3 regions of the Serratia sp. Nf2 genome follow, and region 1 is predicted to be linked to each of the others. Evidence: predicted binding sites of a transcription regulator. Region 1 holds the regulator's gene; each other region holds the start of a gene.

Evidence for each region. The regulator Fur, encoded in region 1, represses iron uptake genes when iron is present. The targets are predictions, from matches to a motif close to ATAATAATGAGAACNACTATCAA.
Region 2: the regulator Fur is predicted to act here: its motif matches at 1,586-1,608, upstream of fes (enterochelin esterase).
Region 3: the regulator Fur is predicted to act here: its motif matches at 1,365-1,387, upstream of sodA (superoxide dismutase [Mn]).

The regions. Positions count from the first base shown of each region.
Region 1 covers NZ_PYTW01000005.1:319,737-323,017, reverse strand. Annotated here, with positions in the region: gene ybfE (LexA regulated protein) at 40-327, shown strand; gene fldA (flavodoxin FldA) at 592-1,131, shown strand; gene fur (ferric iron uptake transcriptional regulator) at 1,461-1,907, shown strand; gene C9411_RS13890 (beta-N-acetylhexosaminidase) at 2,153-3,281, opposite strand, start outside.
Region 2 covers NZ_PYTW01000002.1:20,789-24,069, forward strand. Annotated here, with positions in the region: gene C9411_RS05115 (TonB-dependent siderophore receptor) at 1-1,410, opposite strand, end outside; gene fes (enterochelin esterase) at 1,695-3,068, shown strand; gene C9411_RS05125 (MbtH family protein) at 3,043-3,249, shown strand.
Region 3 covers NZ_PYTW01000007.1:206,373-209,653, reverse strand. Annotated here, with positions in the region: gene C9411_RS16875 (methyl-accepting chemotaxis protein) at 1-540, opposite strand, end outside; gene sodA (superoxide dismutase [Mn]) at 666-1,286, opposite strand; gene fdnG (formate dehydrogenase-N subunit alpha) at 1,703-3,281, shown strand, end outside.

The sequences.
Region 1 (3,281 bases):
GCGCTTTTTGATGCAAACTCCCTTGCAGTACCGCTACCTATGGCAAAAGAACAAACGGATCGCACGACGCTGGATCTGTTCGCAGATGAACGCCGTCCGGGGCGCCCGAAAACCAACCCGCTTTCCCGCGATGAACAGCTTAGAATCAATAAGCGCAATCAGTTACGGCGCGATAAAGTGCGTGGATTGCGGCGCGTAGAGCTGAAAATCAACGCGGATGCGGTGGACGCCCTGAACAAACTGGCGGAACAGCGCAACATCAGCCGCAGCGAACTCATCGAGCAGATGCTGTTGGCACAACTGGCGGAAGAACAGCCGGAACATTGATCTCTTCGGCCGCACGCGCGGCGCGGCGTTAAGGACAACGCCGGATCGACCACGCTTTTCTTCATTCTCCGGCATCGCATAAATGCGATAAAACCCCGGCGCCACTTTCTGGCATGATACGCATTTACCGGTAAGAGACTGCGCCTGTCGGCGCCCGCCCCGGAGGCGAAAGGCTCTTGCCATGGCATCATTTTAATCGGCGTCAGCGGCGTCAGTGCCGGCGTCGAGTAATGCAATTACTTGAATTTAAAGGTTATACGCGATATGGCTACTGTAGGCATTTTCTTTGGCAGCGACACTGGCAATACCGAAAACATTGCCAAAATGATCCAGAAAATTCTCCAGAAACAGTTTGGCGACGACGTCTCTGAAGTGCATGACATCGCTAAAAGCAGCAAAGAAGACCTGGAAGGGTTCGATATCCTGCTGCTGGGTATCCCGACCTGGTACTACGGTGAAGCGCAGTGTGACTGGGATGATTTCTTCCCGACGCTGGAAGAAGTCGACTTCAACGGCAAACTGGTGGCGCTGTTCGGCTGCGGCGATCAGGAAGACTACGCGGAATACTTCTGTGACGCGATGGGCACCATCCGCGACATTATCGAACCGCGCGGCGCGGCCATCGTGGGCCACTGGCCGACCAAAGGCTATCACTTCGAGGCCTCCAAGGGCCTGGCGGACGACGACCACTTCATCGGTCTGGCGATCGACGAAGACCGTCAGCCGGAGCTGACCAACGAGCGCGTCGACGCCTGGGTCAAACAGATCGTCGAAGAGCTGAGCCTGGCCGATATCGTCGGCTAAGCCCCGGCACTGGCGAAAGGTTGAACAAAGGCCCTGTAAAGTGCATAGTGTGCCCACAGGGCCGTCATCGGCAGCAGGGATTGCTGCGATAGAAGCTACAGATTTGTAACTTCCCACCCCGTCACGGTAGACTGAGATATCGGTTTATCCCATCCATCAAGGCGTTGCATGCAAAACATGCAATAGTGCAATTATATCTTTGTTAACAACCGGCGGTTTCCATTTAGTACAACCGGTTCTATAATGAGACGCATTAACTCTTTGTGCCGACCGATGCCACAGGCGAGTACGCCTCAACTTGATTAGCATAGTAACAGGACTGAATTCGCATGACCGACAACAACATCGCATTGAAGAAGGCCGGCTTAAAAGTCACGCTTCCGCGACTCAAAATCCTGGAAGTACTGCAAAATCCGGAATGCCATCACGTCAGTGCGGAAGATTTGTACAAAAAACTGATTGATATGGGCGAAGAGATCGGGCTGGCAACGGTTTATCGCGTACTGAACCAGTTTGACGATGCGGGCATTGTGACACGTCACAATTTCGAAGGCGGCAAGTCCGTGTTCGAGCTGACCCAACAACATCACCACGATCACCTGATTTGCCTGGACTGCGGCAAAGTGATCGAATTCAGCGACGAATCCATCGAAGTGCGCCAGCGTGATATCGCCAAGCAGCACGGCATCAAGCTCACTAACCACAGCCTGTACCTGTACGGCCACTGTGAAACCGGTGACTGCCGCGAAGACGAAACGCTGCACGACAAGAAATAAGCCTGACCGGCTATGAAAAACCGCCTCACACCGAGGCGGTTTTTTTATGCCCTCCGTGCAACGGGCAAAAAAATCCCCGGACAAGCCGGGGGAAAATCATGTCATGAAATATCACAATTGCAGCGGCACAGCGACTCCACGTACTCCTCTCACTACAACGTCCGCCCTACGCCGACACGCGCGGGCGAACGCATTCCCCCTTCGTTATACGGCCGCCGCCAGGACAGCAGGCCGTTGCACCGGGCTTAGACCTTTTCGGCGCGGCTGTAGCGTTTGCCGTCCGGGCTGACCGACCGCACCTGAACGTCACCCGAGACCGCCGGCTTGGCCTTGGCGTCATAGCGCTGCCACTGCTTGCCGCCGTCGGTGGAGTACTCGATGCCCAATCCCGGCAGCGCGATATTCGCCTCCAGCTTGCCGCCCGCTACGCGTGCGCCCGGCACCGGCAGACGGTAAGCGACGCCGCCCTTATCCAGCTTGGCCAGTTCACGCTGACCCAGGATATTGGCGAAGCGCAGCCAGTCTTTCTCCAGCATCTTGGTATCGACAAAGTGGGTTTCCCCGCCTTTGTATTCGCGGCCTGCGCGGTAGTCCTGTTCCCAACCGGCGCGGTGCCAGGCGCGTTCTGCCACCGACAGCGCGCGTGGGAAGATCATGTATTCCATCTGCGGATCGGTGCGCTGGGTTTCGCTCCACAGCTGAGCGGACAGCCCGTAGGCGCCCGGCCACGGCTTGTCGCTCTTGGCGCTGAAGTGGTTGCCGTCGCGGTCGACCGAAGTTTCCGCGTTCTGCGGCATGTTGTCCGGCGCGAAGCTGAACACCTTGCGCTCGTCGCTGAAGCGGGTGCCCCAGTAGTAACCGCGCTCGTCCGGGTTCACCTCGTAAGGGAAGTCCATATAGACGTAGTCCGGGTTGGAAACCACCACTTCATACCCTTTGTTGGCCCAGTCGTTGACGCTATCGAAACCGCCCCAGTACAGGGTATCCCAGAAGTTGACGCCCACGCGCGAGGTGGCGAACGCCTTCGCGTTCTCGGCGTCTTTCAGGCCATCCTGCCAGGCCTGCATTCTGTCGATGCCATGCGCCTTCACCAGCTTGCTGACCTCTTGGCCGAAGTAGCTCGGCAGATGCTCCATGTCGGCCACCTTGCCTTCTTTGATCATCGTCTGGCACACCTGCGACTTGGCCCACGGCTTGTCTTCGTTGCTCTGATCGATGATGCCTTTGCCCGGCTCCGGTTTCGCCTTGTCGGTGTAGCCGGCGCCCAGGCGAATGTTTTTCGCTTCGTCGCCGCCGAAGTGCCAGGTCTTGATCGGCTGGCCGGCCTCTTTATGCATCTGGGCGATCTCGCCGATCACCTTGTCGACAAAACGC
Region 2 (3,281 bases), on a different contig from region 1:
TTCGGAATGCAGATCGTAACGCAGGCCCGGCGTCAGCATGGTGGTGTCGGTCAGCTCGATATTGTCTTCGGCGAACAGCGAGAAGATATGCGCGGAAGCGTAAGGGCTGCGCGTACCGGTAGTCATGCCGGGAATGGTGCCGCCCATCAGCGTTTGGCTGGTGGACGTGCCGTCTTTCATCCGCTGCTGGGTCCACTCGGTACCCAGCGTGGCGGTCTGGGCGACGCCCAGTTCAAACGGCACGCTGACTTCGCTGTGCGCCAGGAAGTCGTCCAGTTTGGTGGTGCCGAACCCGGTGTTTTTGGTGTCGAAGATGCCTTCGGTGCCGCCGGCCAGCCCTTCGTTCAGGCGGGTGTTGCGGGTGCGTTCAAACTGAACGTAGTTGTTGGTGCTCACGCCGTTGTCCCAGGCGCCGCGGTGGGTCAGGCCGAAGGTTTCACGGTAGATGCGGTTGGTCTCTTCGCCGTAGTTGCTCTGCACCAGGGCGTTGGTGTTGGTGTTCTGGGTATCGCCGGCGTACAGGTTGCCCTGGCGGCCGTAAGCGTACTCGAACTCCAGCGACTGCAGATGGGCGAAGTCCCAGTGCAGCAAGGCGTCGATGTTTTTATCGACTACCCCTTCGCGCCCGGCCGGGACGCTGTTGGCGTAGGCGCCGACGCGTTCGGACTTGTGTGATTCGTTAATGTCCCAGGCATCGGCCTGCGTTTTGCTGTAGCCGCCGAACAGGCGGAAGCTCAGGGAATCGCTCAGCGGGCCGGACAGGCTGAAGTCGGTGCGCTTGGTGGCACCCTCCTGCTTGTGCTGCGGCACGTTGAAGTAGCCGTTCAGCGAGCCGTGCAGCGCATCGCCGGCCTTCTTGGTGATGATGTTGACCACGCCGCCCGCGGCGCCGTTGCCGTAGCGCGCTGCGGCAGGGCCGCGCAGCACTTCGATGCGCTCGATCATTTCCGGCGGCACCCAGGCGGTATCGCCGCGCGAGTCGCGCTCGCCGCGCCAGCCCTGGCGCACCGAGTTGCGGCTGGAGGCCGGCTTGCCGTCGATCAGAATCAGGGTGTTTTCCGGGCCCATGCCGCGGATATCGATCTGGCGGTTGTTGCCACGCTGGCCGCTGGTGGAGTTGCCGGTCAGGTTAACCCCGGGCATGGTGCGGATCAGTTCGCTGATGTCGCGCGCCGGCGGGCGTTTTTGGATCTCGTCGGCGGTGATGGTGGACACCCCCGGTGCCTGCAGGTTCTGCCGGGCGGCGGTCACCACGATGGTGTCTTCGCCGCGCGGTTTTTTATCCACTGCGCCGCTGTTTTCTTCCGTGGTGGGGGTGTCGGTCTGCTGTGCGGCGTTGGCGAACGCGGACGCGCCCAATCCCAAGCCGATAAGAGTGGCTAAAGAATAACGTGATAGCTTGCTTTTCATTTGAGTGTCCTACCTTGCTGCCATCCCTCGCCGAACGGGGGGAAGGGCGGTTGTAGTTTTTGTGTAGTCGGAAATAGAAAATCGGCTGCGGCAAGGGATGCCATTGATATATCCCCGATCCCTGTCCGTTGCGCGCAATACCAGCACGATCTCCAAGCCTTACACACTATTGCAAATGCAAATTATTATCAATAGTATTTGGCGTACAGTGCGTTCGGGCGGTGGCCGGCGATAGGGAAAAGTCGACGTTCCCGGTGCCGCCAACTACAAAATGGGTAGGCGTTGTGAATACAGAACTACAGTCAGAAAGCAGCAGATTATTGGCCAGCAGCAATGCGGGCAGTCCAGGGTGGTGGTTGACGGTGGCACGGCGCGGTACGCCATGGGTAGAACCGGCGGGTAACGGCCGCTGGCGAACCACCTTTTTCTGGCGCGATCCTCAGGGATGCGAATTGACCTCCGCCTACCGTCGCGTGTGGATCAACATTAACTGCCTGACCGACCATCATCAGCCGAATCCGCCGCAAAGCCTGCAGCGTTTGGCCGGCACCGACGTGTGGTACTGGCAGACCGAGCTGAGCGGCGCCTGGCGCGGCAGCTACTGCTTTATCCCCTGCTTTGACGAGCGGCCGCCGGCGTTCAGCGGCGACGATGCGCACGCCAACATGCACAACCTGCGCCACTGGTGGCATCAGGTGTTCGCCAGCGCCACCCCCGATTTGCTCAACCCGTATCGCTCCTGGCAAAGCGCCAGCGGCCACAGCGTCTCCGGCCTGCACATGCCGGATGCGCCGCCGCAGCCGGTATGGCGCTCGTTCGACGAGTACGAGATCGCCAGCGGGCGCTGCACGCCGCCGTTGCCGGCGCGTTTGCAGCGCCATACCTGGCAGAGCGAACGCCTGGGCAACAGCCGCGATGTCTGGATCTACACGACAGGCGACAGCAAGCCGGCCGAGCGTCCGTTGGCTATCCTGCTCGACGGCCAGTTCTGGGCGAAGCAGATGCCGGTCTGGGAGCCGCTGATGCAACTGACCCGCGAGGGGGCGTTGCCGGAAGCGGTGTATGTGCTGATCGACATCATCGATCTGCCGCACCGGGCGCGAGAATTAACCTGCAAGGACGATTTCTGGCTGGCGGTGCAGGAAGAACTGATGCCGCAGCTGGCCGACTGGGCGCCGCACAGCGACAAACCGGCCGATACGGTGGTGGCGGGGCAAAGCTTTGGCGGTCTGGCCTCCCTGTATGCCGGGCTGCGCTGGCCGCAGCGTTTCGGCGCGGTGATCACCCAGTCCGGTTCCTATTGGTGGCCGCGGCGCGACATGCTGCAGCTGCCGAGCATTCCCGACGACGCCTGCTGGCTGATGCAGCAGGTAGAACGGCACGGCTTGGGCAACCACGGCGCGCTGAAGGTATTTATGGAAGCCGGTTCGCAGGAAAAGCTGGTGCACCGGGTCAGCGGCGAAATGGCGGCGCGCCTGAGCGACGCCGGCCATCGGGTGCACTACCGGGTGGTGGAAGGCGGGCACGACGCGCTGTGCTGGCGCAGTGGCCTGACCGACGGGCTGCAGGCGGTCTGGGCCTCCGCTTTCGCCACCGCTTACCCGGCATCGGCGACGGCACGAGGAACACATGATGGAAAGCCTGAATCCGTTCGATGATCCACAGCAGCGCAGCCTGGTGCTGCGCAACGTACAACAACAATACAGTTTGTGGCCGGATTTCCGCGCCATTCCGTCCGATTGGACGATCGTCTTCGGCCCGGCGGCGCACACCGCGTGCGCCGAATGGCTGGAACAGCATTGGCAAGACATTTTGCCGGTCGCAGCACGCGAGGCGTGACCGGCGCCAGGTAATCACGGGAGCAATAAGCA
Region 3 (3,281 bases), on a different contig from region 1:
GCCGTAGCGCACCTGGGTCAGCTTCTGGTTCAGTTGGATAAAGGCCAGCTGCAGATCGCCGTTGGTCAGTTGGCGTTCCACCTGGCTCAGGCTGGCCTGCACTTCCGACATGTTCCAGCTCTGGCGCACCGCGTCTTTCGCCGTGACCGCCTGCTCAAAGACTTTTTGCTGCTGTTGATATTCCCCGATCAGCGTCACCAGACGCTGCAGATCCTTGCGGCTTTGGGCGTCCCAGTCCAGCGCCTGCCCCTGGTCTATCAGTTTGACGGCGTTCTCAATATTGGCGCGGTTGTTCTGAATGTACTCCGGCCGGTAGGTCTGGCCGTACATGGCGCGGTTGTATTTGGCCTGGTTGATCTCCTCGTTCAGCCGGTTGCTGAAGTCGATGCGATCGGCGCGGGATTCGATGATGTGCAGATATTGCGCCCCGGTGCCGGCGATGACCACCGCCAACAGCAGCAACAACGCGAAGCCGAGACCGAGCTTTTTACCTACGGTGAGATGAGTGAACTTTCCTGCCAATGCTTGCAATGCCGCCATAGCGTTTTTCCTTCTCCGGGCGAACGTCAATTGAACAAACCATCGGCAAGAAGTGGTCAAACTTTAGCGGATTTCAGGCAAAAAAATACCCGCCGGTGGCGGGCATCTTCATCAACGGGGGCGAATTACTTCTTCGCGGCGAAGCGTGCGGCGGCTTCGTCCCAGTTGACCACGTTCCAGAACGCCTTGATGTAGTCAGGACGTTTGTTCTGATATTTCAGGTAGTAAGCGTGTTCCCACACGTCCAGGCCGATGATTGGGAAACCGGAAGCACCGGCAACGGCTTCGCCCATCAGCGGGCTGTCCTGGTTAGCGGTAGACACCACGGCCAGTTTACCGTCTTTCAGCACCAGCCAGGCCCAACCGGAACCGAAGCGGGTGGCTGCGGCTTTCTCGAACTCTTCCTGGAATTTCTCAACGCTGCCGAAATCGCGCTCGATGGCCGCTTTCAGATCGCCGCCCAGCGTGGTGCCGGTTTTCAGGTTTTTCCAGAAGAAGCTGTGGTTGGCGTGGCCGCCGGCGTTGTTGCGCATGAAGGTGCGTTTGTCGGCAGGCACTTTATCCAGATCCTGGATCAGCTCTTCAACGCTGTATTTGGCCAGCTCAGGGTAGGCTTCCAGCACGGTGTTGGCGTTGTTGACGTAGGTCTGGTGGTGTTTGGTGTGATGGATTTCCATCGTCTGCTTGTCGAAATGCGGTTCCAGTGCGTCGTAAGCGTACGGCAGGGATGGCAGTGAATAACTCATAATCATCATCTCCAGTGGTGTATGGGCGGCGCAAAGGGCGAGCACCGCGTAAGCAGTCGGATCATTATAGTTAATTAAATGATATTGAAAATGATTATCAATGCCCTGTGAACTGTGTGGTTAATGAGCGGGTCGCTGCGCTAACATACTGATAGAAGAGGGCGGCGGGGGGCCGTGTCAAGCCGTCGATCCGGCGCGTGGGTTACTCTCTATACTGTAGGGAGCGCCAACGCCGAAATGTATCGAAATGTGCCAATGCGTTCACTGAATGAGCACGAGTGTGTAACAACCACAAGCACGCTGTGGTAATATGGCCGGCGTTCGTAGCAAGCATAACAACAGTGACATTCGCGTTTGCCGCGCTAGCGGGCAGGCGCATTTGAACAATGTGACAATCGAGAGTAAAGGAGACCCCCATGCAGGTCAGCAGAAGGCAGTTCTTTAAGATCTGCGCTGGCGGTATGGCAGGAACGACGGTGGCCGCGCTGGGCTTTGCCCCCGACGTGGCGTTGGCGGAAACCCGGCAGTACAAACTGCTGCGCGCCCGCGAGACCCGTAATACCTGTACGTATTGTTCCGTCGGCTGTGGGCTGTTGATGTACAGCCTTGGTGATGGCGCCAAGAACGCCAAAGAAAGCATTTTCCATATCGAAGGGGACCCGGATCATCCGGTAAACCGCGGCGCGCTTTGCCCGAAAGGCGCCGGTCTGGTTGACTTCATCCACAGCGAAAGCCGCCTCAAGTACCCGGAATACCGGGCACCAGGGTCGGACAAATGGCAACGCATCAGCTGGGACGACGCCTTCACCCGCATCGCCAAGCTGGTGAAAGAAGACCGCGACGCCAACTTCATCAAAACCAACGATCAGGGCGTTACCGTCAACCGTTGGCTGACCACCGGCATGCTGTGCGCCTCGGCCGCCAGCAACGAAACCGGTTTTCTGTCGCAAAAATTTAGTCGCGCTCTCGGCATGCTTGCCGTAGACAACCAGGCGCGTGTCTGACACGGACCAACGGTAGCAAGTCTTGCTCCAACATTTGGTCGCGGTGCGATGACCAACCACTGGGTTGATATCAAGAACGCGAATTTGATTATCGTCATGGGCGGTAATGCGGCGGAAGCGCATCCGGTGGGGTTCCGCTGGGCGATGGAAGCCAAAATACACAACAATGCCAAGCTGATCGTGATCGATCCGCGCTTTACCCGAACCGCATCGGTGGCGGACTTCTACACGCCGATCCGCTCCGGGACCGACATCGCTTTCCTGTCGGGCGTGTTGCTGTATCTGATGACCAACAACAAGTTCAACCGCGAATACGTCGAGGCCTACACCAACGCCAGCCTGCTGGTGCGGGAAGATTTTGCCTTCGAAGACGGCTTGTTCAGCGGCTACGACGCGGAAAACCGCAAGTACGACAAAACCACCTGGAATTACCAGTTCGACGAGAACGGCTTCGCCAAGCGCGACGTCACGCTGCAGGATCCGCGCTGCGTGTGGAACATGCTGAAGCAGCACGTGAGCCGCTACACGCCTGACGTGGTGACCAACATCTGCGGCACGCCGAAGGACGATTTCCTCAAGGTGTGCGAATACATCGCCGAAACCTGCGTCGCGGATAAAACCGCTTCGTTCCTGTACGCCCTGGGCTGGACTCAGCACTCGGTCGGCGCGCAGAACATCCGCACCATGGCGATGATCCAGCTGCTGCTCGGCAACATGGGCATGGCGGGCGGCGGCGTCAACGCGCTGCGCGGCCACTCCAACATCCAGGGTCTGACCGATCTCGGCCTGCTGTCGCAGAGCCTGCCGGGCTACATGACGCTGCCGTCGGAGAAACAGACCGATCTCGAGACCTACCTGAAGGCCAACACGCCGAAGGCGCTGCTGCCGGGCCAGGTGAACTACTGGGGCAACTACCCGAAATTCTTCGTCAGCATGATGAAGACTTTCTACGGCGACAAGGCGCAGAAGGACAACAGCTGGGGCTTTGACT